DNA from 3 places in the Nocardia sp. NPDC003726 genome. Region 1 is predicted to be linked to each of the others. Evidence: riboswitches for the same ligand, from Rfam matches in the RefSeq annotation. Region 1 holds a riboswitch; each other region holds the start of a gene.
What was found. A riboswitch is a leader RNA that binds a small molecule or an ion and turns the genes downstream of it on or off. The one in region 1 is predicted to bind S-adenosylmethionine.
Positions count from the first base shown of each region.

Region 2: it holds a riboswitch for S-adenosylmethionine, as region 1 does, so the genes downstream of both, ACWDMM_RS27135 (amino acid ABC transporter permease) here and ACWDMM_RS26585 (aminotransferase class V-fold PLP-dependent enzyme) in region 1, are expected to answer to the same signal.
Region 3: it holds a riboswitch for S-adenosylmethionine, as region 1 does, so the genes downstream of both, ACWDMM_RS15385 (rhodanese-like domain-containing protein) here and ACWDMM_RS26585 (aminotransferase class V-fold PLP-dependent enzyme) in region 1, are expected to answer to the same signal.

Region 1 covers NZ_JBSFNF010000024.1:37,632-47,177, reverse strand. Annotated here, with positions in the region: gene ACWDMM_RS26585 (aminotransferase class V-fold PLP-dependent enzyme) at 1-1,128, opposite strand, end outside; SAM riboswitch class IV at 1,177-1,290, opposite strand; gene ACWDMM_RS26580 (Pls/PosA family non-ribosomal peptide synthetase) at 1,907-5,818, shown strand; gene ACWDMM_RS26575 (M1 family metallopeptidase) at 5,818-7,164, shown strand; gene ACWDMM_RS26570 (hypothetical protein) at 7,165-7,350, opposite strand; gene ACWDMM_RS26565 (DUF2752 domain-containing protein) at 7,379-7,837, opposite strand; partial or broken gene ACWDMM_RS26560 (hypothetical protein) at 7,911-8,042, opposite strand; partial or broken gene ACWDMM_RS26555 (VOC family protein) at 8,026-8,106, opposite strand; gene ACWDMM_RS26550 (alpha/beta fold hydrolase) at 8,299-9,351, shown strand.
Region 2 covers NZ_JBSFNF010000025.1:49,776-59,321, reverse strand. Annotated here, with positions in the region: gene ACWDMM_RS27165 (phytoene desaturase family protein) at 1-1,395, shown strand, start outside; gene ACWDMM_RS27160 (carotenoid biosynthesis protein) at 1,503-2,243, shown strand; gene ACWDMM_RS27155 (LppM family (lipo)protein) at 2,305-3,087, shown strand; gene ACWDMM_RS27150 (glycosyltransferase) at 3,123-4,256, shown strand; gene ACWDMM_RS27145 (hypothetical protein) at 4,281-4,988, opposite strand; gene ACWDMM_RS27140 (hypothetical protein) at 5,146-5,283, shown strand; SAM riboswitch class I at 5,365-5,458, shown strand; gene ACWDMM_RS27135 (amino acid ABC transporter permease) at 5,485-6,492, shown strand; gene ACWDMM_RS27130 (amino acid ABC transporter ATP-binding protein) at 6,489-7,256, shown strand; gene ACWDMM_RS27125 (ABC transporter substrate-binding protein) at 7,271-8,230, shown strand; gene ACWDMM_RS27120 (ABC transporter substrate-binding protein) at 8,352-9,546, shown strand, end outside.
Region 3 covers NZ_JBSFNF010000010.1:682-10,227, reverse strand. Annotated here, with positions in the region: gene ACWDMM_RS15395 (serine/threonine-protein kinase) at 1-193, shown strand, start outside; gene ACWDMM_RS15390 (O-succinylhomoserine sulfhydrylase) at 217-1,431, opposite strand; gene ACWDMM_RS15385 (rhodanese-like domain-containing protein) at 1,428-1,844, opposite strand; SAM riboswitch class IV at 1,859-1,975, opposite strand; gene ACWDMM_RS15380 (Rv0361 family membrane protein) at 2,039-2,488, opposite strand; gene ACWDMM_RS15375 (FAD-dependent oxidoreductase) at 2,870-4,333, shown strand; gene ACWDMM_RS15370 (amidohydrolase family protein) at 4,418-5,293, shown strand; gene ACWDMM_RS15365 (DUF456 domain-containing protein) at 5,297-5,794, opposite strand; gene ACWDMM_RS15360 (CaiB/BaiF CoA transferase family protein) at 5,981-7,078, shown strand; gene yczR (MocR-like transcription factor YczR) at 7,390-8,895, opposite strand; gene ACWDMM_RS15350 (hypothetical protein) at 8,925-9,161, shown strand; gene ACWDMM_RS15345 (methylated-DNA--[protein]-cysteine S-methyltransferase) at 9,244-9,546, shown strand, end outside.

The DNA.
Region 1 (9,546 bases):
CGCGCCGTCCAAGCCGAGCCTGGTGAGCAGCGGGTGGGCGCAGAAGCGTCCGTCGCGTACGCCGATACCGTGTTCGGCGGAGAGATACGCGGCGACCTGGCCGGGGACGAAATCGTCCAGGGTGAAGGCGACGATGCCGACGGAGTCGGGACTGTCGGCCCAGATGCGCAACAGCTGGACGCCGGGAATGGCGGCCAAGCCGTCGCGGAGACGGTCGGCGAGCCGGTGTTCATGCGCGGCAAGGGTTTCGGCTTCGATGGCACAGAGCGCGTCACAGGCGGCGGCCAGCGCGGCGGCGCCGAGCACGTTCGGCGAGCCGGCTTCGTGCCGCTGCGGAGCGGGCGCCCACTCGGCCGCGTCGGCGCTCACCTCGCGCACCGCGCCGCCGCCCGCGAGGTAGGGCCGGGCCGCGTCGAGCCAATCCCGCCTGCCCACCAGCACACCCGCGCCGAACGGCGCGTAGAGCTTGTGCCCGGAGAAAGCCACGTAGTCTATCCCGCGGGCGCGCAGGCTGATTCGCCGATGCGGAGCCAACTGCGCCGCGTCCACCAGGATCCGGGCGCCGCACTGATGCGCGACGGTGGCCAGCCGCTCCAGCGGCAGCACCTCCCCGGTCACGTTCGACGCGCCGGTCACCGCGAGCAATGCGGCGGGCCTGCTGCACAGTTCGGCCACCAGCCTGCCGATGGTCTCCTCGACCGTGTCGGCCGCCCGCACGACGCGCCTGCCCCGCCTGGTCCAGGGCAGGAAATTGGCGTGGTGCTCGATGTCGAGCACCACCGTGTCGCCGGGGACGCAGGACGCGAGCAGGTTCAGCGAATCGGTGGTGTTGCGGGTGAACACCACCACCTGGTCGTCGGCGGCGTCGAGGAACCGGGCGACCGACCCGCGGGCGGCCTCGTAGCACTCGGTGGAGATCCGCGAGGCGTAGCCTGCGCCGCGGTGCACGCTCGCGTAGTACGGCAGCAGTTGCTGCACCCGGTCGGTGACCTGGGTCAAGGCCGGCGCGCTCGCCGCGTAGTCGAAGTTGGCGTAGGTGGCCGTCCCGCCTTGCACGAGCGGCACACGCAGTTCGTCGCCGGAGACCCGGGCGAGAGCGGCACAGGTGTTGTCGACAGTCGTAGTCATCACGTGAAATCCCGTCGGCTCAGGGACCCGCAATCGAATGATTCGTCGAGTCCGCGCTTGCCGCGCCCGGTCGGGCGGCGGCCGGGTCGTCACCCGGAGCACCCCACCGCGGAGGAGGGTTGCCGGCCAGCAAGCCGGGGCTTCGCGCTGGCACTCATGACCTGACCCGAGGGTGGCAGAAGCGCCCCGGCGCTGTCAACCACGCTCGACCCCGAGTCCTCACGAGCACCGCGTGGAGATAACCACCGCACGCGAGCCATTACAAGCACCCCCACGACAACACGCGAGCCGTGTCCGCCTCGGGTTTCCGCACGTCGCTCGGCAACTGACGCAGGCCACCGGCGGCAGCATCCCGAGGCGGTTCGCTCAGCGGTTACCGGCAAGCCTGGAGCGGGCCGGCGCGAGTCGAATGCGAATGCCGTTCCGCACCGGCCGCGCCCCTCCTCGGCCCGGCCGGAGCCGAGCATAGGCCCTTGGTGTTCATCGCGGCCTCCGCTTTCGATGAGCGGAATCACATCCCCGAAACAGCGATCTTCCGGCGAACCGCACGGCGTCCCGCCGACCAGCGATTGCCGCGCCGCGACGGCGAATGTCGATCCCACCTGCAACAACGGGCACCGCGCCGGTCGGTCCGTCGTCGGGTCAGGTGAACAACGGACGACGACAAGCCCGGGTACCGTGGACGATTGGCCAGCGCGGCGTTTGCCCTTTGGTAACCCAGCTATGACACAAACAACGCGAAAGTGTGGGCAAGTCGATGGGAGGTGCGCGGAGCACCATGCTCGAGACAGACGTCGACGCGCGGGCGCGCCCGCTGTCACGCGGCGACCGCGCGCCGGAGGCCAGGACGCTGGTCGACATCCTGACCGCGACGGCGCTCGCTCATCCCGAGGCCCCTGCCATCGATGACGGCCAGGTGGTGCTGTCCTACCTGGAGCTGGTCGTCGAGATCGAGAAGACCATGGCCCGTCTCGCCACCGCGGGTGTGCGGCCGGGCGACCGGGTCGGCGTGCGCATCCCGTCGGGCACACGCGAGCTCTACGTGACCATTCTCGCCGTCCTGTACTCCGGCGCCGCCTACGTGCCGGTCGACGCCGACGATCCCGACGAGCGCGCCCAGCTGGTATTCGGCGAGGCGCAGGTCACCGCGATCGTGACCGCGGACGGCATCGAGACCACGGCCGCGGGCATCCGCGCGGCGGAGCGGGAGCGCCCGGAAACCTGGTCGACGCTGCCCGCTCCCGGAGACGACGCCTGGATCATCTTCACCTCCGGCTCCACCGGAACGCCGAAAGGCGTTGCCGTCACCCACCGCAACGCGGCCGCCTTCGTCGACGCGGAAGCCGAGTTGTTCCTCCAGGACGCCCCGATCGGTCCCGGCGACCGCGTGCTCGCCGGTCTGTCGGTCGCCTTCGACGCGTCCTGCGAGGAGATGTGGCTGGCCTGGCGCAACGGAGCCTGCCTGGTGCCCGCGCCGCGCGAGCTGGTGCGCACCGGCGCCGATCTCGGCCCCTGGCTGGTGCGGCGGCGGATCACCGTCGTCTCGACCGTGCCCACGCTGGCGGCGACCTGGCCGGTCGAGGCGCTGGAGGCGGTGCGCCTGCTCATCTTCGGCGGTGAGGCCGTCCCGCCGGAACTGGCCGAGCGGCTCGCCGGCAACGGCGACGCGACGCGCGAGGTGTGGAACACCTACGGCCCCACCGAAGCCACCGTCGTCGCGTGCGCCGCGCGCTTGGACGGCCGATGGCCGATCCGAATCGGATTGCCGCTCAACGGCTGGGACCTGGTCGTCGTGGACGCGGCGGGTAACCCGGTGGCCGAGGGGGAATCCGGCGAATTGGTGATCGGCGGCGTCGGACTCGCCCGCTACCTGGACCCGGTCAAGGACGCCGAGAAGTACGCCCCACTGCCGTCCGTCGGCTGGGAGCGCGCGTACCGCAGCGGCGACCTGGTGCGCAACGACAGCGCCGGTCTGGTCTTCCTCGGCCGCGCCGACGATCAGATCAAGCTGGGTGGGCGGCGCATCGAGCTCGGCGAGATCGACAACGCTCTGCAGCACCTGCCCGGCGTCACCGGCGCCGCGGCGGCCATCCGGACCACCAAAGCGGGCAACAAACTTCTGGTCGGCTATCTGACCGGGCCGGGACCGGATTTCGATGCCAAGGCCGCGCGCGCCGTCCTCGCCGGCCGGCTTCCGGCGCCGCTGGTACCCCGGCTCGCCGTGGTCGCGGAGTTGCCCACCCGCACCTCCGGCAAAGTCGACCGCGACGCGCTGCCATGGCCGCTGCCCAACGCCGCCGATGACGACGACGACAACGAGCTGACCGGCACGGCCCTGTGGATCGCGGGGCTCTGGGATGCCATCCTCGGCGCCGAGGTCGGCGATCTCGACGCGGATTTCTTCGACCTGGGCGGTGGCTCGCTCGCGGCGGCGCAGTTGGTCACCGCACTGCGCGAACGGTATCCGCAGATCGCCGTCGCCGATGTCTACGATCACCCCCGCCTCGGCGCGCTCGCCGAACTGCTGGAGCAGACCACGCCCGCCGTGGCCGTCGCCGACCGGACGGTGCGGCCGACGCCGTGGCTCGCGCAAGCCGCGCAGGTGCTCGCCACCATTCCGCTCACCACGCTCACCGGACTGCAGTGGTTCACCTGGCTGGCGATCGTCGGCAATATCGCGGCCTGGTCCGGCTCGCTGCCGTGGCTGCCTCGGCTGTCCTGGTGGTGGACGCTGGTCGCGTTCCTGCTGTTCATCTCGCCGCTCGGCCGCATGGCGATCTGCGTGGCGGGCGCGCGGCTGTTGCTGCGCGGGGTCCGGCCGGGGCGCTATCCGCGCGGCGGTTCGGTGCATCTGCGGTTGTGGGCGGCCGTGCGGCTGTCCGAGGCCAGCGGCGCGGAGAGCCTGTCCGGCGCCCCGTGGATGGTGCCGTTCGCCCGCGCGCTCGGCGCGAAGATCGGCAAGGGCGTCGATCTGCACAGCCTCCCGCCGGTGACAGGGATGCTCGAACTCGGCGACGGCTGCAGCGTCGAGCCGGAGGTCGATCTGTCCGGCTACTGGATCGACGGCGACGTGGTGCATCTCGGCCCGATCGTCGTCGGCCCCGGCGCGGTGGTCGGTTCCCGTTCGATCCTCTTGCCCGGCACGAAGATCGGCAGGAACGCCGAGGTGGCGCCCGGCTCCGCGGTGGCGGGCAAGGTGAAGGCGGAACAGGAGTGGGCCGGTTCGCCCGCGGTGAAGGTGGGCAAGGCGCAGCACCGCTGGCCCGCGCACACGCCCGCTCGGGCCCGGCGCTGGGTCGGCGTGTTCGGCATCACGTCGATGGCGTTGGCCGCCATGCCGATTCTCGGCATCGGAGCCGGTGGCGCGATCCTCGCCTGGTTCGTTCGCGACACCCGCACGCTCGCGGACGGTGTCGCGCGTGGGTTCGCCGTCCTGCCCCTCGCGACCCTGCTGAGCCTGGGGGTCTACGCCGCGGCGACCGTCGTCGCGGTCCGGCTGCTGAGCATCGGCCTGACCGAGGGCTACCACCCGGTGCGCAGCCGGGTCGGCTGGCAGGCATGGGCCACCGAGCGCCTGCTCGATTCCGCGCGCACCTTCCTGTTCCCGCTGTACGCCAGCCTGCTCACCCCGGTGTGGCTGCGTTTGCTCGGCGCGAAGGTCGGCAAGAGCGTCGAGGCGTCCACGGTGCTGCTGCTGCCGAAGTTCACCACCGTCGCGGACGGCGCGTTCCTGGCCGACGACACCATGATCGCCGGTTACGAACTCGGCGGCGGCTGGCTGCACATCGGCGCGGCGAAGGTCGGCAAGCGCGCCTTCCTCGGCAACTCCGGCATGACCGCCCCCGGGCGGCGGGTGCCGAAGAACGGGTTGGTCGCGGTGCTGTCGGCGGCGCCGTCCAAAGCGAAGCCGGGTTCGTCCTGGCTGGGCAGCCCGCCGGTCCGGCTGCGCCGCGCCGCGGAGAACGCCGACACCGCGCGCACCTTCGATCCGCCCGCCCGCCTGCGCGTCGCCCGCGGCTTCGTCGAGACCTGCCGCTTGATCCCCGTTCTGGTGACCTTCGCGATCGGTCTCGGCGTGCTGTGCGCCCTCGCCTGGCTCGCGCAGACCTTCGGCCACCTGGCCGCCGGGCTGCTCAGCGGGCTGGTGCTGCTCGCGGCCGGCGCCGTGGCGGGGGCGAGCTCGGTGGCCGCCAAATGGTTGCTGGTGGGGCGTATCCGCGCCGAGGAGCATCCGCTGTGGAGTTCGTTCGTCTGGCGCAACGAGGTCGCCGACACCTTCGTGGAAACGGTTGCCGCGCCGTGGTTCGCGCGCGCCGCGACCGGGACGCCCGTCCTGAATCTCTGGCTTCGGGGCCTCGGCGCCCGGATCGGGCGCGGGGTATGGTGCGAGTCCTACTGGCTACCGGAGGCGGACCTGGTGACTCTCGGCGACGGCGCGACCGTGGAACGCGGCTGTGTGGTGCAGACCCACCTGTTCCACGACCGGATCATGGCCATGGACACCGTCACCCTGGGCGCGGGCGCCACCCTCGGCCCGCACTGCGTGGCCCTGCCCGCGTCGACGCTCGGCGACGGCGCGACCATCGGCCCGGCTTCCCTGGTGATGCGCGGTGACGCGGTGCCGGCCTCGACGCGCTGGTGGGGCAACCCGATCGCGCCTTGGTTCACGGGCGACCCCGGGGCGCGCTGATGGCGGGCAAGTTCTACGAAGCCCCCATCGACGAGTACCTCCCGCAGAACGGCAACCGGGGGTACCGGGTTTCCCGGTACGAGCTGGAGCTGACCTATCGGGTGTCCGCCAACCGGCTCACCGGACGCGCCGCCGTCACCGCCGTGACCACCGAGGCGCGCACCCGGTTCGCGCTCGACCTCGGACAGGCACTGAGCGTGTCGAAAGTGTCGGTCAACGGGATCAAGGCCGCGAAATTCGCCCATCAGCACGGCAAGTTGGTCGTCACCCCGGCACAGCGGATTCCGGCCGGCGGCGTGCTCGCGCTCGTGGTGCAGTACGGCGGCACACCGAAACCGGTGCGCGGGCCATGGGGCGAGGTGGGCTGGGAAGAACTCACCGAAGGCGCGATCGTGGCAAGCCAGCCCAATGGCGCGGCGTCCTGGTTCCCCTGCGACGACCACCCGAGTTCAAAAGCCAGCTACCGGATCTCGATCACCACCGATTCGCCGTACTACGCGGTGGCCAACGGGACCCTGCTGCGCAAGCAGACCAAGTCCAGTCAGACCACCTGGGTGTACGAGCAGGCCGAGCCGATGTCGAGCTACCTGGCCACGATCCAGATCGGTCACTATCGCAAGCACCGCGTCGGTTCTTCGCACGCCCCGGTGCCGATGCACGCGATCCTGCCGCCGCGGCTGCGCGCCGCCTTCGACCACGACTTCGCTCGTCAGCCGAGGATGCTCGAGGTCTTCAGCGAAAAATTCGGTCCCTACCCGTTCGCGGACTACACCGTGGTCGTGACCGACGACGAGCTGGAGATTCCGATCGAAGCCCAAGGCATCTCCATCTTCGGCGCCAATCACTGCGACGGCCGCCGCGGCGCGGAACGGCTGGTCGCACACGAGCTGGCGCACCAGTGGTTCGGCAACAGCCTGACCATCCGGCAGTGGCGGGACATCTGGCTGCACGAAGGCTTCGCCTGCTACGCGGAATGGATCTGGTCGGAGGCGGCGGGCGGGCCCACCGCCGACCAGCTGGCCCGCGCCGCGCGGCACAACCTGGCCCGCGAACCCCAGGACATCGTCATCGGCGATCCGGGACCGCAACGCATGTTCGACGATCGCGTCTACAAGCGGGGTGCGCTCACCCTGCACGCGCTACGCCTGGAACTTGGCGACTCGGCCTTCTTCGACCTGCTCCGGGAATGGACCATTCGCTACCGTCACTCGTCGGTGACCACGGAGGAATTCACCGACCTGGCCGGGCACTACAGCCTGGTGTCACTGCGCCCACTCTGGGACAGCTGGCTGCTCGCCGAGCGACTACCGCAGCTGCCGCCCCACGGCGGCGCGTCGACGGCCTGATCAGAACACCAGGTATCGCGCGGCGAGTTCCTCGACCAGTGGATGGTCCTCCGGCACGTTGGCCAGCGCGTCCAGGTCGGTCGCCACGGCGATCTGGCGTGGGTCGTCGCGCTCGGCGTCCCGCGGATCCTCGATGAGCTGGCGCAGCAACTTCTCCCGCACCCGGGTCTTCAGCGAATCGTTCATACCTGGGGGCTGCCCGCCCATGCGCGTGTTACACGGGTGTGAACAGGGTTCCCCACGGCGTATTGCGTACGACGGTGTAGATCGCCAGCAACGCGAAGAATGTCCACATGGTGGTCCGGCTGATCGACGGCAGCCGCATCTTCCGGCCGCGCCACGCTTGCGCCGTCCAGTCCAGCACCCAGACCGCGAAGGCGAGAACCAGCGGCAGCGCGAGCAAGTTGCTGTGCAGGGCATCGATGACATGCCCGTCGGTGAGGTTGTGCACGGCGCGCATCCCACCGCAGCCGGGGCAATACCAGCCGGTCAGGGCGTAGACCGGACAGGTGCCGTAGGAGCCTTCGACGTGCGGGTCGCGCACGTGCAGCAGCAGGCCGACACCCACGCCGACGCCCGCCACCAGCAGCGGGAGCGCCGCCCCGCGCCACCCGGTCTTCGGCTCGGTTCCCGGGTCCGTCACCGGGGCGGAGGCAGGATGCGCGATGTCCACCAGTCAACGGTAACCGGGCGGTGACATGCGCCGCTACGGCGCCGACTCCGATCCACACGACGCTGCCCGGGGTGCCGTCCCCGTGGTGCTCGCTGAGATGAAGCGTCGCCTCGGTCCGGGGAGACCTGCGCGTAGAGGGGGAACTCGGCGCCGAACCGGTGCTCCCAGTCCACGGCGAAGCCCAGGTAGTCCTGGTAAAACGCATAGGTCCGCGCGACGTCGAACCTGCGCACGACGGGTATCGGAGCGGCGAACTCGATGGCGGCCATGCCGCGATCTTGGCATCGAGGCCCGACAACCTCGGAAAAAGCACGTACGACTTTTTCTGCCGAAATGATCTTTTGCCGTACGAATCCGGGGGTACTCCCCGATATAGACCACGAACACCGGCGTGCAGCGCTAACACTAGCAAGCACCGTTGCTTGCACTGTACGGTGACGATGGACACAAAGGAGTGCCTGATGCTGGTGAAGTCGATGAAGACGCTGGCGGACGCGTATAACGGTGCGCTGACCGCCGACTACCGCGCCGGACTGCGGTCCCGCACCTTCCGGACCGCGTCGTTGAACGCGCCCACCGCCCGCCACGCGGTCATTCCGGTCACCACCAAAGACGGCGCTCGCCTGCGGGTGCACGCGTACGGTCCGGCCAAGGGCGATGTCATCGTGCTGATCCACGGCTGGAGCTGCAGCATCGAGTACTGGAACCCGCAGATCAACGCGTTCGCCGACCGGTACCGGGTGGTCTGCTACGACCAGCGCGGCCACGGCGCGAGCGAGCCGGGCAAGACCCTGCCCAGCAAAGAGTCGCTGGCCGACGATCTCTCGGCCGTGCTGGCTGCCACGCTGCGTCCAGGACAGCGTGCCGTGCTGGTCGGCCACAGCATGGGCGGTATCACCGTGCAGGCGTGGGCGGCTCGCTATCCGGAGCAGGTCCGCAAGCAGGCCGCGGCCGCCGTCCTGTTGAACAGCACGTCGGGCAACATCCGCTACGACACGGATCTGCTTCCCCTGCTCAACAAGCCGTTGACGTTGGCGGATCGCCCCCTCACCCTGTTCGGCGCCAGCGTGCGGATGCCGATGATCGTCGCGGAGACACTGCTGACCGCCCCGGTCCCGCTGCCGGGCGGCTGGCCGACCAGCGCGCTGCTCAAAGCCCGCGTGATGACCCCGCACGCGACCGCGGACCAAGTGGAGTTCGCGCTCGGCATCGTGCGCTCGTGCAGGCCGCTCACCCGCGGCAGGCACGCCGCCGCACTCGCCGACATGGATCTCGCCGAAGCCGCCGCCGCTCTCACCGTGCCCACCACGGTGATCGCGGGCGCCCACGACCGCTTGCTGCCCGAACGCATGTCCCGCCGCATCGCCGATGCGCTCGCGGAAACCGGTCACCTGGCCGCCTACCACGTCTGGCCCACGGGGCACTTGGGCAATATCGAAGCCGCCGATCGCTTCAACGCGGAACTGGCCGCCATCGCCGAGAGCGCACACCTGCACTCCGCGGCCGCGGGCTGACCCCGGCGAACGCTGCTCCTGGGCGGGGCTGAGGCCCCGGTCGAGGAGCAGCGTTTCCGAACCACGATCGGCCCGCCCCGCCACAATCTCCAACCGGCGGTCGCTTGTCTTGAATTGCCGGGCACTCCGGTGCCGGATCACGGCTACTCAACGCACCCCACATAGGCTCCCGTTAACACTCCGCGAACTCATGTC
Region 2 (9,546 bases), on a different contig from region 1:
CACATCATGATCCGCCACACCGGCATCGTCGACGACCTGGAACTCGACCGTTTCGGCCTGCGGTACATCGACTGCGACCCATGGGGATTCACCCCGGCGCACACCGGCCGCCCCGCCATCGTCTTCCATCGCGACCTGGATGCCACCTGCGCCTCCATCGCGGCGGCCTGCGGCAGGCGGGACGCGGAGGCCTACCGCCGGTTCGTCCGGGTGTGGGGTCCGCGCAGCGCCAGGGTGATGCGGGCGTTCGGCGGCGCGCCGACGCCGGGCAGGCTGGTGCGGTCGTTCTGGGGACTGGACGCGAACAGCGGCGGCAGCGCGCTGTCGCGGGAATTCCTGCAATCCGGCGACGCCCTGCTGGACTCGTTCTTCGAGGACGAACGGCTGAAGGCGGCGCTGGCCTGGTTCGGCGCGCAATCCGGGCCGCCGATGTCGGAGCCGGGCACGGCGCCGATGGCCGGCTTCGCCGCGCTCATGCACACGCTGCCGCCGGGTCGCGCGGTCGGCGGCAGCGGAGCGCTGACCACCGCGCTGGTGGCACGGCTGCGATCCGACGGCGGGGTGGTCAGCGCGGGCGACGCGGTGTCCGCCCTGCGTCGTGACGGAGACCGCTGGCTGGTGCGCACCGCGTCGGGCCGAGAGTTGCGCGCCGGCATCGTGATCGCCGGTTGCCACGTGCTGACCACCCTGGACCTGCTGCGCGCCGGTGGCTTCGACGGCGCGGTGCTCGACGACTGGCGCGGGCGCATCCGCGTGGGCCCCGGGATCGGGATGGTGGTGCGGGCCGCGACCTCGGCGCTGCCCCGCTACCCCGGCAGCCCGATCGAGCACTCCTCCCGCGGCCTGCAGTTCCTGGTGTCCGATCGTGCGCAGTTGCGGCGCGCCCACGGAGCGGCGCTGGCGGGTGACCTTCCGCCGCAGCCGGTCGTGCTCGCGATGAGCTTCAGCGCCGTCGACCCGACGATCGCGCCGCCCGGCGAGCACCAGTTGTCGCTGTGGGCGCAGTGGCACCCGTACCGGCCCTCCGGCGCGGACTGGGCCGACCTCGCGCAGCGGGAAGGCGACCGGATCATCGCCGAAGTCGACTCCTACGCGCCCGGCTTCGCGGCGACCGTGCTGCGCACGCACGTGCAGACGCCGGTGGACCTGGAGCGCGAACTCGGGCTCATCGGCGGCAACGTGATGCACGTGGAGATGTCGCTGGACCAGATGATGCTGTGGCGTCCGCTGCCCGAGCTGGCGGGGCAGCGGGTGCCCGGCGCGCCGGGGTTGTATCTGACGGGCGCGTCGACCCATCCCGGTGGCGGCGTCTCCGGCGCCAGCGGGCGCACGGCCGCCGCCCTCGCGCTGCGCGACCTGAACCGGCCGAGGTTGCTGCGGTGGCTGCGGCGATGACTGACTCGGGCTACTCGCCGCGCGTGGCGCCCACCGGGTCCGCGCCCACGCGGGAAGACCCAACGGCTCGGTCGGCCGGCTTGCTGCTGCCACTCGCCCTGGTCGCCATGACGATCGTCGCGCAGATCGGTTACCCGCTGACGGCGGGTGCCGCGCGTGACCGCGTCACCATCGCGGTCGTACTGCTGTCCGCCGCCGCCGCGCTGGCGCACGCGACCGCGACAAGGGGGTTGCGCTATGCCGTCGGTTTCCTGGTGGTCGTCTCCGGCATCGGCCTCACCGCCGAGGTGATCGGCACCGCGACCGGCATACCGTTCGGCTGCTACGAGTACGCGACCGACCGGCTCGGGCCGGCCCTGCTCGAGGTGCCGCTGCTGGTCCCGCTGGCCTGGACCGGCGGGATGTATCCGGTGTGGGTGGTGGCCGGGTTGCTGTCGCGGCGAACGGCGGTGCGAGTCGCGGCGACGGCGGTGGGCGCGGTGGGCTGGGATCTGTTCCTGGATCCGCAGATGGTGACCGACGGGCAGTGGACCTGGTGCGACACCCGATCCGGGCTGCCCGGACTGGACCTGATTCCGGTCACCAACTACCTGGGCTGGTTCGGCGTCGCGCTGGTGATGGGCTGCTTGCTGGCGGTCTGGGAGCGAGCGGCGCCGGATCCGGTACGGATGCGGCCTGGTGGCCGCGCGGTCGCGGTCCCGGTGGCCTTCTTCCTGTGGACCTGGCTCGGGTCGGCGCTGGCGCACGCGGCGTTCCTCGGTCTCGCGCCGTCGGCCGGATACGGTTTCGCCGGCATGGGGATGCTCGGCGTTCCCCTGCTCGTCGCGCTGGCTCGCGCGCGGCGCTGACCCGGCGCGCCGACGCGCGCTGCGACTGGCGCGTTTCATTCCGGGCGGATGGCCTGGCACGATGTCACCCGTGCAGCCGAGTCCCGTCACCACGAAGCTCGATTCCCCGGATCTCCCGCAGCGACGGGTCCCACGCCGCGGTGTGCGTGCCGCTTCGGTCGTCCTGCTCGCGGCGATGCTGGTCCCGCTGCTCGCCGCCTGCCTGCGGGTGCAGGTGTCGATGGGAGTCTCGTCCAACGACCGGGTGTCCGGACGGATCGTCGCCGCCGTGGTGCCCGCCGACGCCGGGGACAAGGGCCCGCAGCTGAAGGCGCCGGAGACGCTGGCCGCCAAGGTGCGGGTGGAGCCGTACGCCCAGGACGGGTACACCGGCAGCCAGGTCTTCTTCGAGGATCTGTCCTTCGGCGAGGTGCAGCAGCTCGGCCAGCTGTCCGAGCAGACCCAGGGCATGTTCCAGTTGCAGTTCCAGCGCACCGGCGACCTGGTCAGCCTGACCGGGCGAGTCGATCTGAAATCGGTTCCGCCGCACGGGTCGGACGTGCAGTTCACCATCGCGTTCCCGGCCCGCGTCGCCAAGACCAACGGCAGCCGCGAAGGCGACAACGTCGTGTCCTGGAAGCTGCCGCCCGGCGATGTCTCCACGCTGCGCGCCGAGGTCAGCTACGCCGACCCGAACACCCGCTCGTTCGCGGGCTGGGCCGGCATCGCAGGCGGCATCACCCTCGCGGTGGCCGCCATCGTGGCCGCCATGGCGTACATGGACCGCAACCCCGCCGCGCCCGGTGCGCCGGAAGTCGGCTTCTCCCTGAGCCGCTGGTGGCGGTCGGTGACGCAGAATCGCTGAGCGACAGGTCGGTGCGCCGGGATAGCGTGGCCCGCATGGTGAGGATCCTGCCTTCCTGCGCCACCGCGGTGGCGGCGCTCGGCGCGGGCATCGCGCTGTACAACCGGGTCACCGTGCGGCGGTTGACGACCACCCCGACGACGGTGATCGAACCGGTCACCGTCTGTATCCCGGCGCGTGACGAGGCCGACCGGCTACCCGAGCTGATCGGCGACCTGCGCGCCCAGATCGGCGTGCCGCGCATGGCGGTGCGCATTCTCGACGACGCTTCCACCGACGACACCGGCGCCGCCGCCCGCGCGGCCATCGACGGCGATCCGCGTTTCACGCTGCTGCGCAGCGAGCTCCATCCGGTTCCCGGCTGGACGGGAAAGGCAGCCGCCTGCGTCCGGCTGGCCGAGGAAGTGTCGACGCCGGTGCTGATCTTCTTGGACGCCGACGTGCGCCTGGCCCCGACGGCGCTGGCGGCGGCGGTCGGGGCGCTGCGCGGTCGGGGCGCCGCGCTGGTCTCGCCGTGGCCCCTGCAAGTCGCCGGTTCGGCGGCGGAGGCCGTGGTGCAGCCCCTGCTGTGCTGGTCGTGGGCCTCGACGCTGCCGATCACCGCGGCCGACCGGAGCCTGCGGCCCGCCACGGCGGTGGCCTGCGGCCAGTTCCTCGTGTTCGACAACGCCGCCTACCGGTCGGTGGGCGGTCACGCGGCGGTGGCCGGGAGCGTCACCGAGGACCTCGATATCGCCCGTGCGCTGCGGCGAGCCGGTCACTCGACGGTTCTGGTGGCCGCGGGAGCGTCGGCCCGCACCAGGATGTATCGCGGCGCCGCGGAATTGGACGCGGGCTACACCCGCTGGCTCTGGTCGGCCTACGACGGCACGATCGCTGGCGGTGCGGCGGTGGGACTGATTGCCGCCCTTGCCTATTGGGCGCCGCCCGCGATGGCGGTGTTCGGCCGTGGAGCGACCCGAACGACCGGATCGATCGGCTGGCTCGCCGCCGTCGCCGGGCGGTTGCTGGCCCGTTCGACCGAGACCGGCGGCCCGCTGCGGCCATCTGACCTGCCGGCCGCCGTCGCGCACCCGGTGTCGGTGGCGGCGTATCTGCTGCTGTGGGCGCGGTCGCACCGGGCCCGTCGCCGCGGCACGGCGCGCTGGAAAGGTCGCTCGCTTCCCTGATCGCGCCGAGCCGCGGCCGCAACCTCACGGCACCGGCGTGATTCCGACGGTCGGCAGGAAGACGCAGGACTTGGCGCCGTTCTGCACCGAGCCGAAGACCGCGGCGAGCACGGTTCCCTTGCCGGTGTCCACCGGAACGGCACGCACCCCGCCCATCGGGAGCGACGCGACGAGGAAGTCGCGGATCGCCTGCTCGGCGGCTGGTCGCAGGTCGGCGGGAACGGCCGCGGGGATCATCGAGCGGGCGACCTCGGGCAACGGTCCCATGGCGGCCGTGCCGCCGCGGCCGGTGTTCAGATTGAGCCAGGCCACTTGCATGCCTCCGGTATTCGGACCGTCCGGCCCGAGGCCGTAGGGCACGAAGGTGAACATGGCTTGCCCGGCCTTGACGGCGCTGAGGTCCTGGCCGGGAATCTGGACGGTGTTCTTCGGCCACGGCCCCGGGATGGCGCCTGCCACGGCGGGCGCCAGCCCGGCCGTGGTGTTGTCGAGGCAGAACGCCGACGCGCTGGGGTAGGCGAACGGCTGGATGCCGAGCGCGCGCAGCGCGTCGAGCGCGGCTTGATACGCGCCGAACAGGTCACCGGGAGCGGCGATCGGCACGGAGTCCTCGGCGGATGCGGGGAGCGTTACGTCCGGAGCCGCGAACGCGGCGGCGGGCCCGGCGAACACGAGGGCCATCGAACTGGTCGCGACAGCGGACAACTGGGTCAGACGGCGCAATATGGTCACGAAACCTCCTCATCGGCGGAACGATCGAGGGGGACAGTACTCCGGCAAACGCATTCATCAGCCGGGATTCCACACAGCAATTTCGTGGCGAGTCCTGTTTGCCCGGAACGGACCTCAGCGTCGCACACCGGCGTTCCCCAGCCTCGGTGATACCCGTATGCTGCATCGGACCGGCATCGTCCCGCAGCGCCTGTCCTGCACCGGCGAACTCACCGCGCCCTCGATCGAGCAGCGCACGCCTGGTTACTACAAGGATCCGATGCACGCGCGTGGACAAGGTCTACGCTCACGGTGATTACTTCTCTTGTTCCATGCTTCCCTTGCTGTGCATCATGATTCGGCTCGCCCCTGACAGCCGTTGACAGGGGGTCGGCGCCAACCATCCAGAGCGACCGAGAGACCTGGCTCGTCGACGTCGCAGCAACCCCCCGGTCACCGGGTGCGGGTGCTTCCGCCGGGACCGATGGAGGACCGAAGTGATCATCGAGGACCCGTCATGAGCGCGTCCACCGCGCCGGACGCCGCCCCCGAGGCCGCCGCGCCGAGCGCACCGGACCCGACCGGCACGTCCGCCCCCACCGCGAGCGCCGCGACGCCCACCGTGGCGAAGACCCGGCATCCCTGGCGCTGGGTGGTCAGTGCCGTCGCCCTGATCGTGCTCGCCCAGTTCGTGCACGGCCTGGCCACCAATCCCGGCTGGGACTGGCCGACGTTCGCGCGGTACATCACGGCGAAGTCGGTGCTGTCGGCGCTGCGGGTCACCCTGGAGCTGACCGCATGGGGCACGGCGCTGGGCTTTCTGCTCGGCACCGCCCTCGCGATCGCCCGGCTGTCGAACAACCCGGTGCTGCGGGTGCTCTCGTGGGTCTACATCTGGGCGTTCCGCTCGATCCCGCTGATCGTGCAGTTGCTGTTCTGGTTCAACATCGCCTACCTGTACCAGACCCTTTCGGTCGGCATCCCGTTCGGGCCCGCGCTGTTCACCTTCGAGGTGAACGGGGTGATCAGCGGTTTCACCGCCGCCGTTATCGGCTTGGCGCTGCATCAGGCGGCCTATTCGGCGGAGATCATCCGGGCCGGGTTCATCGCGGTGGACGCGGGTCAGCTGGAAGCCGCGGCGGCGCTCGGGATTCCGCGGCTGCGGCAGTTCCGCACGGTGGTCATGCCGCAGGCGATGCGCTCGATCCTGCCGAACGCGACCAACGAGGTGATCAGCCTGTTCAAGGGCACCTCGATCGTGTCGGTCATGGCGATCGCCGAACTGTTCTACCAGGTCCAGGTGATCTACGGGCGCAACGGCCGGGTGGTGCCGCTGCTGATGGTCGCGACCGTCTGGTACATCGTGCTCACCACCGTGCTGTCGGTGGCGCAGTACTACATCGAACGCCACTACGCCAAGGGCGCGCACCGCACGCCGCCGCCGACGCCGCTGCGACGCGCGTGGCGGAAGCTGCGCGAGGTCGCCGAGGCCGGTCCCGCCGCACCGCGCGGAGCGACCCGATGAGCGCCGCACCCGCCGTGCAGGTCCGCGGCCTGCGGAAGTCCTTCGGCTCGCACGAGGTGCTGCGCGGCATCGATCTCACCGTGCGCTCCGGCGAGGTGGTGGCCGTGATCGGCCCGTCCGGGTCCGGCAAGTCCACCCTGCTGCGCGTGGTCAACCATCTGGAGACGCTGGACGCGGGCACCGTGCACATCGACGGCGAGCTGATCGGATACCGGCTGCGCCGCGATCGCCTGCACGCCCTGCCCGACCACGCGGTGCGCAAGCAGCGCTCCCGGATCGGCTTCGTCTTCCAGCAGTTCAATCTGTTCCCGCACCTGACCGTGCTCGACAACGTCACGCTGGCGCCGCTGTCGGCGCAGCGGCGCGACCGGACCGAGGTGGAGCGCGAGGCGCGCCTGCTGCTGGACCGGGTCGGCATCGGACACCTGGCCGACGCGTATCCGCGCAGGCTGTCGGGCGGGCAGCAGCAGCGAGTGGCGATCGCCCGCGCGCTGGCGCTGCGCCCGCGCGTGATCCTGTTCGACGAGCCGACCTCCGCGCTCGACCCGGAACTGGTCGGCGAGGTGCTCGACGTGATCCGCGATCTGGCGCACGGCGGCACCGCGCTGGTGATCGTCACCCACGAGATCGGTTTCGCCCGTGAGGTCGCCGACACCGTGGTGTTCCTCGACGAGGGCGTCATCGTCGAGCAGGGCCCGCCCTCGGCCGTCCTCGACCATCCCGAACACCCGCGCACCCGCGCGTTCCTTTCCCGAGTCCGTTGACGAACAGGTTTCCGATGAAGTTCTCCGCCCTGGTCACCGTCGCCGCCACCACGGTCGCGCTGCTGGCCACCGGCTGCACCGAACCCGAGGCGGACAACGCCGCGCAGCCCGCCGGTTCGATCACCTTCGACCTCTCCCCCGCCCAATCCGGCCGGATCAGGGTGGCCAAGGTCGACGCCATCGCCGCCGAGGTGCCGAAGGCGATCCGCGACCGCGGCACGCTGGTGGTGACCGGCGCGGCCGGCGCGGCGCCGCCGCTGCGGTTCTACGCCACCGACGACAAGACGGTGGTCGGCTCGGAAGTCGACTTCGCCTCGCTGATCGCCGACATCCTCGGCCTGAAACTCGACGCGCGGGTGGCCGATTGGTCGCAGAACTTCGTGCGGGTGGACTCCGGGGAGGTGGACGCGTTCATCTCCAACGTCACCGTGACCGAGGAACGCAAGGAGAAGTACGACTTCGCGACCTACCGCAAGGACAACGTCGCGCTGGAGGTGCCGATCCAGAGCAAGCTCGACTACAAGGACCGCACGAGCCTGGCGGGCAAGCGGATCGGCGTCGGCAGCGGCACCAACCAGGAACAGCTGCTGGTCAAGTGGAACGAGCAGAACCGGGCCGAGGGACTGGCGCCGATCGACATCGCCTACTTCCAGCAGGTCACCGACTACTACCTGGCGCTGGCCTCGCAGCGGCTGGACGGCTACCTCGGACCGAACCCGACGGCGATCTACCACGCGGCCACCGCGAAACAGACCAGGATCGTCGGCACCTTCTCCGGTGCGGGCGAGGCGCTGCAAGGCGAGATCGCGGTGCTCACCAAGAAGGACAACGGGCTGATCACCGCCGTGCAGCACGCACTGGCCTACGCCATCGAGCACGGCGCCTATCAGCAGGTGATCGACCGCTGGGGCCTGCAGAGCGAGACGGTCACCGAATCGCGGATCAACCCGCCCGGCCTGCCGAAGAAGCGATGAGCCGATGGCGCGTCGCGCCCGAATGGCGCCGCCGCGTTCCCAGCAGGCCGTCGGCGACCGCCGACACCGACCCCGACCCCGACGAGAAACTCGTCCGTCCCGAAGTATCTGGAGTTGCCCCGTGATCCGAACCCGTCACCGAATCGTCGCGCTGGCCGGCGCGCTCGCCACGGCCACCACCGTGGCCGCCTGCGGCAGTGATTCGGCCGCGCCCGGCGGCGACGCGGGCCCGCCCCAGCCGGGCGGCACGCTGCGCTACGGCCTGTCGCAGGCGCCGACCTGCTCGGATCCCGCCCAGGCAGGCACCAATCAGACGCTGTATGTCGCCCGGCAGATCGTGGATTCGCTGACCGACCAGGACCCGGCCACCGGCGAGCTGAAGCCGTGGCTGGCGCACAGCTGGGAGTCCAGCCCCGACGCGAAGGTCTTCACCTTCCATCTCGTCGACGGCGTCACCTTCAGCGACGGCACGCCGCTCACCGCGGAATCGGTGCGCAACACCTTCGATTCGGTCGTGAAGCTCGGCTCGGGCAAGGCGCCGCTGGGCAGCAGCTACCTCACCGGCTACGTCGGCACCGCGGTCGTGGACCGGCTCACCGCCCGGGTCGAGTTCAGCAAGCCCAACGCGCCGTTCCTGCAGGCGTCCTCGACCGCCGCGCTCGGCATCCTCGCCGACGTGACCACCGCCAAGCCCGCCGAGCAGCGCTGCCTCGGCGACAACGTCGGCAGCGGGCCGTTCACCTACGCGGCCTACCGCCAGGACGCCGCGGTGACCCTGGCCAAACGAACCGGCTACCACTGGGGTTCGACGGTGTTCGCCCATCGCGGCGAGGCTTACCTGGACAAGATCGAGTTCACCGTGGTGCCCGAATCCGGTGTCCGCACCGGCAGTCTCGCCTCCGGGCAGCTGGACGCGATCAGCGACGCGCTGCCGCAGGACGCGGCGCAGATCGAGGCGGCGGGCGGACGGGTGCTCAGCACCGCCAATCCGGGTGTGCCGTTCGGCTTGCAGCTCAACGTCACCCGGGGGCCGCTGCGCGATCCGGCGGTGCGCACCGCCCTGCTGCCCGCCATCGATCGCAAGCAATTGGTCGACACCGTGCTCGGCCCGCAGTTCAAGCCCGCCACCAGCACGCTGGCCAGCAGCACACCCGGCTACACCGACCTGTCCGCGCGCTTGGCCTACGACCCGGCGAAGACGCGCACCCTCCTGGATCAGGCCGGATGGCTGCCAGGGGCGGACGGCGTCCGGGCGAAGAACGGCGAGCGGTTGTCGTTCTCGGTGCTGTTCAGCCAGGTGTTCGCGGGCAACCAGG
Region 3 (9,546 bases), on a different contig from region 1:
CACCGCCGAGCTGAATCCGCCCGGCGACTTCGCGCGCATCGCTCCCGGCCGCGCCGGTACTTTCCGCCTAGCCTTCGACCTGCCCGGCAAGAACAAGAACGGCAAGAAGAACGACAAGAAGGACGAGGCCCCGAGCCATCTGGTCCTGCACGGCGATCCGTCGTCACCCGGCGTAACCGTGCCGATCCGCTGACCGCTCGGGCCACGGCTTCCCGGTCAGGCCAATGCTTGGTCGAGATCTTGGAGCAGGTCCTCCACGTCTTCCAAGCCCACCGAGATGCGCACGACGCCGTCGGTCAGGCCGATGGTGGCCCTGCCTTCGGGGCCCATGGCGCGGTGTGTGGTGGTCGCCGGGTGGGTGATCAGCGACTTCGCGTCACCGAGGTTGTTGGAGATGTCGACGACGCGCAACCGGTTGAGGACTTCGAACGCGCGCTTCTTTGCCTCGTTCTCGGGAGCGTTCAACTCGAAGGTGACCACGGTGCCGCCCCCGCTCATCTGGCCGGCGGCCAGTGCGTACTGCGGATGCGATTCCAGGAACGGGTACCGCACCCAGCTGACGGCCGGGTTGCTCTCCAGGAAGCGGGCGATGCGCAGGGCGGACTCCGTCGAATGGCGCACCCGCAGCGGCATCGTCTCCAAGCCTTTGAGCAGCGTCCACGCGTTGAACGGGCTCAGCGCGGGACCGGTGTGGCGCATCAGCGTTTTCACCGGCCCGTCGATGTAGTCCCGAGCCCCGAGTATCGCGCCGCCGAGCACGCGGCCCTGGCCGTCGATGTGCTTGGTGCCCGAGTAGACCACCACGTCGGCGCCGAGCTCGAAGCCGCGTTGCAGCAGCGGGGTGGCGAACACGTTGTCCAGCACGACCTTCGCGCCCGCCGCATGCGCCAGCTCGGTCACCCGCCGCACGTCGACCAGCGTCTGCATCGGGTTGGCCGGCGTCTCGAAGAAGACCGCCTGCGTGGGCACCGACAGCGCCTGCTCCCACTGGTCGAGGTCCTCGCCGTCGACGAAGACGGTCTCAACGCCCCAGCGCGGCAGGATCTCGTTGCACACCACGAAGCACGAGCCGAACAGGCTGCGCGCGGCGACCAGCCGGTCACCGGCGCCCAGCAGCGCGCCGAGCGCGGTGAACACCGCGGACATGCCGCTCGCGGTCGCGAAGCACGCCTCGGCGCCGTCGAGCAGGCGCATCCGCTCCTCGAACATGGCCACCGTCGGGTTGCCGTAGCGGGAGTAGACGAAGTGCTCGACCTCGCCGGTGAACGCGGCCTCGGCCGCCTCGGCGCTCTCGTAGACGAAGCCGGAGGTCAGGTAGAGCGCCTCCGCGGTCTCCTCGAAACCGGAGCGCCGCAGGCCGCCGCGCACGCCGAGCGTCGCGGGGCCGACGCCGTCGGGCAGCGGCTTGTCGAACGCGCCGCCGGTGATCACGACTGCCGCCACGGCAGTCCGAGAGCACGCCAGCCGGAGCCGCCGCGATGCCCGAATTCGTCGAGCGGGCCCTCGAAGCCCTCGAGCACGTTGTAGGAGGTGCGGTAACCCGCGGAGGTGGCGGCGATCGCCGCGCCCACCGAACGCTGACCGGAGCGACAGAGGAAGACCACCGGAGCCTCCGGGTCATGGCCGTCGAGCGCCTGCTTCAACTGCTCGACGAACGCCTCGTTGCGCGCGCCCGTCGAGTCGACCCACTCGATCAGCACGGTCGGCCGCTCGATCGAACTGGTGTCGGGGACGCCCACGAACTTCCATTCCGCTTCCGTCCGCACGTCCACCAAGACGGCTTCCGGATTGTTCTGCAACAGCTCCCATGCCTGCTGCGGGGTGATGTCACCGGCATAACTCATGTGCACCTCCTGTGAATCCGCACTTGCCGCGCCCGGGACCGAGGCGCCGCCAGGTCGTCACCCGGAGCACCCCACCGCGGAGGAGGGTTGCCGACCAGCAATGCCGGGGCTTGACACTGGTTCTCATGACCTTCGACTGAGATTGCACCGACCCGGGTCACCGTGTCAAACGGTGGCGCACCCTGCGCGAACGCTCAGGTGCACACCAGCCACTTGTCACCGGATCTGGTGAGATTCCAGGTCGTCGTCTTCTCCTGCCCGTCCACCTTCGTGGTGACGGTCGCCTTGCCCCGGTCGCCGTCCACCATGGGCGAGTCGATTTTCGTGATCTCGACCGGCTTTCCGGCGCCGTCCTGGCCCGCCAGCGGTGAGTGGGTCGCGTCGAAGCCCTGGCACGCGGTGCCGGGCGGCGGCACGGCGTCGCTGCGGTTGGAGCCGTCGACGAAGTTGCGGACGGCCGCCGCGATGCGGTCGGCCTCTGTGACATTTTTCTCAGCGGGCGAGAGCACACCGCCGAGCACGATCGCGATCAGCACGATCGCCGCGACCACCGCTGCGGCGACGAACGGGACCACCGAGCGTTTGTCGGTCTGGTCGACGCGGATGATCTCGTCCTCGTCCGCGGCGGGATGCTGTTCGGTCATGAGTCGATGATCCCTGGTCGGCGGCGGTATCGAGCGCTCGCCCCCCCGGCTGCGGACCAGGCGCGACGCCGATCCGAAGCGAGGGGCGGCGATAGACCGGGCTCGAGCGGGTAGACGACGATCATGACCGTGGATGGCATCCGCCGGGTTCACGCACCGACGCGGGGCGGCATCGGCCATCCCGATAGAATCGCGGGACGGCGGCCTGCTGTCATAGCGAATCGGCAGCTCCACGCCGCGGCGAACGGAGCACCGTGCAGCCACGAGCCGGCAACGCCGGCGTCCGCACCGGACGGGTGCGACCGAGCCGGTGCGTCAACTTAGCCTAAGCTAAGCCCAGACGTCATTAATTGTTTCGACCATAAAGGTGCGCGTAAAGAGATGACCGAACAGAGTGCAGTAGAGGATGGCGGTGTCCGCGAGCCCTCCGTGGTGACGCAGGCTTCCTCCTCCGGGCCTGACGCGCACACCGCGAGGACCCGCCCGCTCCGCATCGCGATCGTGGGCGCCGGACCGGCCGGGATCTACGCCGCCGACGCATTGATGAAGTCCGACGCCGAGGTGTCGATCGACCTCTACGAGCGCATGCCCGCGCCGTTCGGCCTGATCCGCTACGGCGTCGCGCCCGACCACCCCAGGATCAAGGGCATCATCACCGCCCTGCACAAGGTCCTCGACAAGCCGCAGGTGCGCCTGCTCGGCAACATCGACTACGGCACCGACATCACCCTCGACGACCTGCGCGCCTTCTACGACGCGGTGATCTTCTCCACCGGAGCCAACGCCGACCGTGCCCTGCCCATCCCCGGCATCGACCTCGACGGCTCCTACGGCGCCGCCGACTTCGTCTCCTGGTACGACGGCCACCCCGACGTGCCGCGCACCTGGCCGTTGGACGCGGAGAAGGTCGCCGTTCTCGGCGTCGGCAACGTCGCCCTCGACGTCGCCCGCGTGCTGGCCAAGACCGGCGACGAGCTGCTGCCGACGGAGATCCCGCCGAACGTCTACAAGGGCCTCAAGGCCAACAAGGCCGTCGAGGTGCACGTCTTCGGCCGCCGCGGCCCGGCGCAGGCCAAGTTCACCCCGCTGGAGCTGCGCGAACTCGACCACTCGCCCACCATCGAAGTCATCGTCGACCCCGAGGACATCGACTACGACGAGGGCTCCGAGGCCGCGCGGCGGCACTCCAAGCAGGTCGACATGGTGGCCAACACGCTCGAGCAGTGGGCCATCCGCGACGCGGGCGACCGGCCGCACAAGCTGTTCCTGCACTTCTTCGAGTCCCCCGCCGAAATCCTCGGTGAGAACGGCAAGGTCGTCGGCCTGCGCACCGAGCGCACCCAGCTCGACGGCACCGGCAACGTCAAGGGCACCGGCGTGTTCAAGGACTGGGACGTGCAGGCGGTCTATCGCGCCGTCGGCTACCTGTCGCAGAACCTGACCAACCTGCCGTTCGACGATCAGGCCGGCACCGTGCCGAACGAAGCCGGTCGCGTGCTCGTCGACGAGAACGCCGACGGCGCCGCGCGCTACATGCCCGCCACCTACGTCACCGGCTGGATCAAGCGCGGCCCGGTCGGCCTGATCGGCCACACCAAGGGCGACGCCAACGAGACTATCGCCTGCCTGCTGGACGACGCTCCCCGCTTCACCCCGGCCGAGCGGCCCGAGCCGGAGGCCGTCATCGAGTTCCTCGAGGGCAAGGGCATCCCGTTCACCACGTGGGCCGGTTGGTACCGCCTCGACGCGCACGAACGCTCCCTCGGCGAACCGGAGGGCCGCGAGCGCGTCAAGGTCGTCGAGCGCGAGGACATGCTGCGCGCCAGCGAACCGCACAAGGTCTGATCACCCACCGAGTGACCGCTCCGCCGCCGTCGCGACACCCCAGCTCTGGCAGCGGAAAATCCGACCCTGAGGCATTCTGTACAAGTGTTCGATGCCCACCTGCACATTTTCGACCCGCGGTTTCCGCTGGCCGAGAACGAGGGCTACCTGCCCGACCCGTTCACCATCGCCGATTACCGCAAGCGCATGGCGCGCTACGACATCAGCGGCGGCGCCGTGGTCAGCGGGTCGTTCCAGGGCACGGACCAGACCTACCTGAAGGCCGCCCTCGCCGAACTGGGCGAGGGCTGGGTCGGCGTCACCCGGCTCGATCTGGACGCCACCGACGAGGAGATCCTGGAACTGGACCGGATCGGGGTGCGCGCGCTGCGGTTCAACCTCAAGCGCGCGGCCACCGACATCACCGGCATGACGTTGCAGGCGCTGCGCGCCTACGACCTGGCCGGCTGGCATGTCGAGGTCTACATCGACGGCACGATGCTGGCCTCGCTGCAACCGGTCATCTCCAAGCTGCCCGCGCTGTCGGTCGACCATCTGGGCATGTCCGCCGAAGGGGTGCCCTTCCTGCTGGATCTGGTCGACCGCGGAGCCAAGGTGAAGGCGACCGGTTTCGGCCGGGTCGCGATGAATGTCGCCGACACGCTGCGCCGGGTGCACGCGGTGAATCCGGAAGCCCTCATGTTCGGCACCGATCTGCCCGGCACCAGAGCCGGGCGCCCGTTCCGGGACTCGGACGTGGACCTGCTCTGCGACGTGGTGGGCACCGACATGTACGCGGTGCTGGAGGACAACGCCCGCGCCTTCTACCGGCTCCCGGCCCGCGAGCGCGCTGTCAGCGACGACACGCCTCCCACGCTGCCGTTGCACCGGCCGGAACCGCCGACCCTCCGGCTGCGCCGCGACGAACTCCCGGGAAGCCGAGCGGGCGACACTGTCCCGTTTCCCGCCATCGATCGGTAACGCTCAGACGGCGAAGACGCCCGCGAGCCAGACCCCGGTGGCCAGCAACGCGCCGAACAGCTCGATCAGCATGGACAGGCCGACGCCCTTCAACGCGTGCACCGTCGCCTGCCACGCCTGCCGGTTGACCCGCAGCCGCTGGAGTTCCCAGAGGTAAACGCCGAGAACGAAACCCACGAACAGGCCGACCACCGGGATCACGAAGAAACCGATCACGCCGAGGATCGCGCCGAGCAGGAGCGCGCGGTTGGACACTCCCGCGTCTTTCATCCGCCGCCCCGGCCAGGTGTATTTGACGACACCCGAGAGCACCAGCAGCACGGTGCTGATCGCGAAAACCGTCCAGGCCGTGGCGCCCCCGGTGAGGAATGCCCAGACGGCGATGGCCGCGAAGATCAGGATGACGCCCGGCAGGATCGGCACGACGATCCCGGCCAGACCGACCACGATCGCGAGACCGGCGAGAAGGTTGTACCACCCCTGATCAGACAGCGCTTCCACACGTGCAGCCTAGAGCCGGGCGCACCATCGGGCGAGCCGTCGATTCAGCGCCCGTGGACGTTCGAGGATGCCCAGGGCTTCGGCCCCCACGTTATTGTCATACTGTCAATACATCCTTCCCGGTGGCTGCCGGGAGGACGCACCGGCCACCGGTGCGCTGGATCGAACGACGAACCGAGGTAGGGCGTGAGCACTCCATCCACCGCCAAGCAGGGCCCGCTCGCGGGCATCAAGGTCATCGAGCTGGCCGGGATCGGCCCCGGTCCGCACGCCGCGCTGCTGCTCGCCGATCTGGGGGCCGACGTGGTGCGGGTGCAGCGGGCCGGCCAGCTGCCCGGCGGGTTCGACCGTCCGCAGCTGCGCGGCCGGACCATCGTCGAGGCCAACCTCAAGGACCCCGCCGACATCGAGAAGGTGCTCGGCCTGGTCGAGAAGGCGGACGTGCTGATCGAGGGCTTCCGCCCCGGCGTCACCGAGCGATTGGGCATCGGCCCGGACGACGCGCTCGCCCGCAACCCGCGCCTGGTCTACGGACGGATGACCGGCTGGGGTCAGGAGGGCCCGCTGGCCGATCGCGCCGGGCACGACATCAACTACATCTCCATCACCGGCGTGCTGCACGCCATCGGCCGCAAGGGTGAACGCCCCGTTCCGCCGCTGAACATGGTGGGCGATTTCGGCGGCGGCTCGATGTTCCTGGTGTTCGGCATCCTCGCCGCGCTGGTCGAGCGGCAGCAGTCCGGCAAGGGCCAGGTGATCGACGCGGCCATGGTCGATGGCGCCCTTGCCCTTTCGCACATGATCTGGGGCATGCGCGGCGCGGGCGCCTGGTCCGATGAGCGCGGCGTGAACCTGCTCGACACCGGAATGTCGTTCTACGACACCTACGAAACCGCCGACGGCAAGTACATGGCGGTCGGCGCGATCGAACCGCAGTTCTACGCCCAGCTGCTCGCCGGGCTGGAGATCGACGCCGACGGCCTGCCGTTCCAGCTCGATCCCGCCGGGCAGGACACGCTGAAAAAGCTTTTCGCCGAACGCTTCCGGACCAAGACGCGGGACGAGTGGGCCGAGATCTTCGTCGGGACCGACGCGTGCGTCTCCCCCGTGCTCACGTTCGAGGAGGCGACGCGCAACGAGCACATCGCGGCCCGCGGCTCACTGCTCGAGCTGGACAACATCACTCAGCACGCCCCCGCGCCGCGATTCTCCCGCACCCCGAACGGAATTCCGACCCCGCCGCCGACCACCGCCACCCCGATCGAAGCGGTCTGGGCCGAGTGAGCATCGGGCGGGGTGGCGTGGCGCCATCCCGCCCCGTGGCCGATAATTGAAACTTGTAACATACCAACCGGTTCGACAGTTTCGTGCCGGTCCTGCCATACTGTCCGCGAGCAGGTGGCTTTTCGAGAATCGCGGACCGCATGCGGTCCGCTCCTTGACCGCCGCTCTCGCCGGAGGCCTTCGCGCCGTGCGAGCTTCTGCACACCGCCCGAGCACGACGAGGGCCAGTCCCGAGGGGTGGCAGGCCGATCGTGCTCGGCGGTGTGGGAACATGCCGCAGGCGGAGGCACTCCCACCTCGTCGAAATCGCCTCAGTAGCAGGTCAACGGCGTCAACGGATCCGCGGCGCGCGGCGTGAGCGCCGCGTAGGCGGACGCGATGGCCTTGACCGCCAAACGCAATTCGGGTTCCTGGTGGGTGAACGGCAACCGCAGGAACCGTTCGAACGCGCCCTGCACACCGAATCGGGGTCCGGCCGCGAGCAATACGCCGTGGTTGGGAGCCGTGGCGGCCAACGCCGTCGAAACGGAGGTCGGCAGCTGCGCCCACACCGACATTCCGCCCGCGCCGACGCTGACGCGCCAGTCCGGCAGTTCCTCGGCGAGCGCGTCGAGCAGTGCGGCACGCTGCGAGCGCAATTGGTCCCTGCGCCGGTCGAGAATCGCCTCCGCGTGCTCCAGCAGATGCACGGTGGCCAGCTGATCCATCACGGGGGTGCCGAGGTCGACCGTGGAGCGGATGCCGAGCAGCTTGGTGATCAGCGCCTGGCTGGTCCGGATCCAGCCGACGCGCAGACCGCCCCAGAACGATTTCGAGGCCGAGCCGATGGTCACGATCTCGGAGCCTTTGGCGAAGGCGGCGACCGGCGGCGGCGGAACTTCGTCGCCGAGCCCGAGGTCCGCCATCGATTCGTCGATCACGATGGTCATCCTGGTCTCCCGCGCGATGGCGGCCAGTTCGGCGCGGCCGTCGGCGTCGAGCAGCAGGCCGGTCGGGTTGTTGTAGTCCGGCACCAGATAGGCCAGGCCCGCCGCGGTCTGCCGCGCGGCGCTGCGGATGCCGTCGAGGTCCCAGCCGCCCGCCGGGTCCTCCGGGCGCAGCGGCACCGGCACCGGCCGCGCGCCCACGTCGCGGATCGCCTCGATGGCGTTCGGGTAGGTCGGATGGTCGATCAGCACGCGGGCGGCGGGCACCGTGAGCACGTTCAGCAGCAGGCGCAGGCCGTGCTGGGCGCCGAGGGTGACCAGGATCTGATCGGGCTCGGTGGGCAGCCCGCGCGCGGTGTAGCGGCGGGCGATGGCCTCGCGGAGCGCGAGCACGCCGACCGGGTCCATACCGTGCGTGCCGAGGTAGGCCGGAATCCCTTCCAGAGCGACGGAATACGCGTCCTGCATCTCCAGCGGGGCGGCCATGGCGGCATAGGTCATGTCGACGGTGGGCAACTCGGGCGAGCCCATCATCGCCAGGATGCTGCGGGCCGGTTTGACGCCGTCGTGCTGCACGTCGCGAGGCAGGGCCACCGTGCTGCGCGAGCCCTGGCGGCTGATCAGGTAGCCGTGCTCGCGCAACAGCGCGTAGGTGGAGGTGATGGTGGTGCGGCTGACCCCGAGGGTGGCGGCGAGATCCCGTTCGCTGGGCAAGGCGACGCCCAGCGGCGCGCGCCCGTCGTGGATCAGCAGCCGGATGCCCTCGGCGAGCGCCAAGTAGGCCGGGCGAGTGGACCGCCGCCCGGCCGCATCCGGATCGCCGTCGTGCGCGTGCCGCCAACGGCCCAGATCGCGAGCCAGGCTGCCCGCGCCGATCACTCTCGTCGCCATCGGTCCAGTATCGGCTGATTGGATATTCATTGGCAAGGCCAGTGGCGCGCACGCTGGCGGACATGACCGTCCTCGCCACTCTGCTCTCCGCCGCCCTGCTCGGCTTCCTGATCCACCGATTCGCGCCGGACCGCGACACCCGCACCTTCCGCCTCGAACGCTTCCACCCCCGGACACCGATGTCGGACCAACCTCTCTCCTATTACGAGCACCAGCGGAGATACTCCGACCTCGCCGCGATCCACAGCCGTGGCGAAGCGCCATAAGCGATCCGGATATCTAAAGCCAGTTTCGGAAAACTGGACCGCTCATTGCGCACTTGTCGGTCCCGCGGTGCAGACTTGCCTCATGAGTGACGCCGCTCGCCTCGCCGCCGATCGTCCGGCGGCCGAGGCCACCGAGCCTGAGGTCTCCGGCCGCCCCGCACCGTCCGGCCCGATCGCGGCGACGCTGTTCGACACCGCGATCGGCTGCTGCGCGATCGCGTGGAACGAGCACGGCGTGATCCGTTTCCAGCTCCCGGAGGCGACCCCAGCGGCTACCCGCGCGCGCATCACACGCGGACGCACCGGCGAGCGAATCCACGAAGAGCCGCCCACGGGCGCCGTGGCCGCCGCCATCGCGGGCATCCGCGCCCACCTCGCCGGCGAA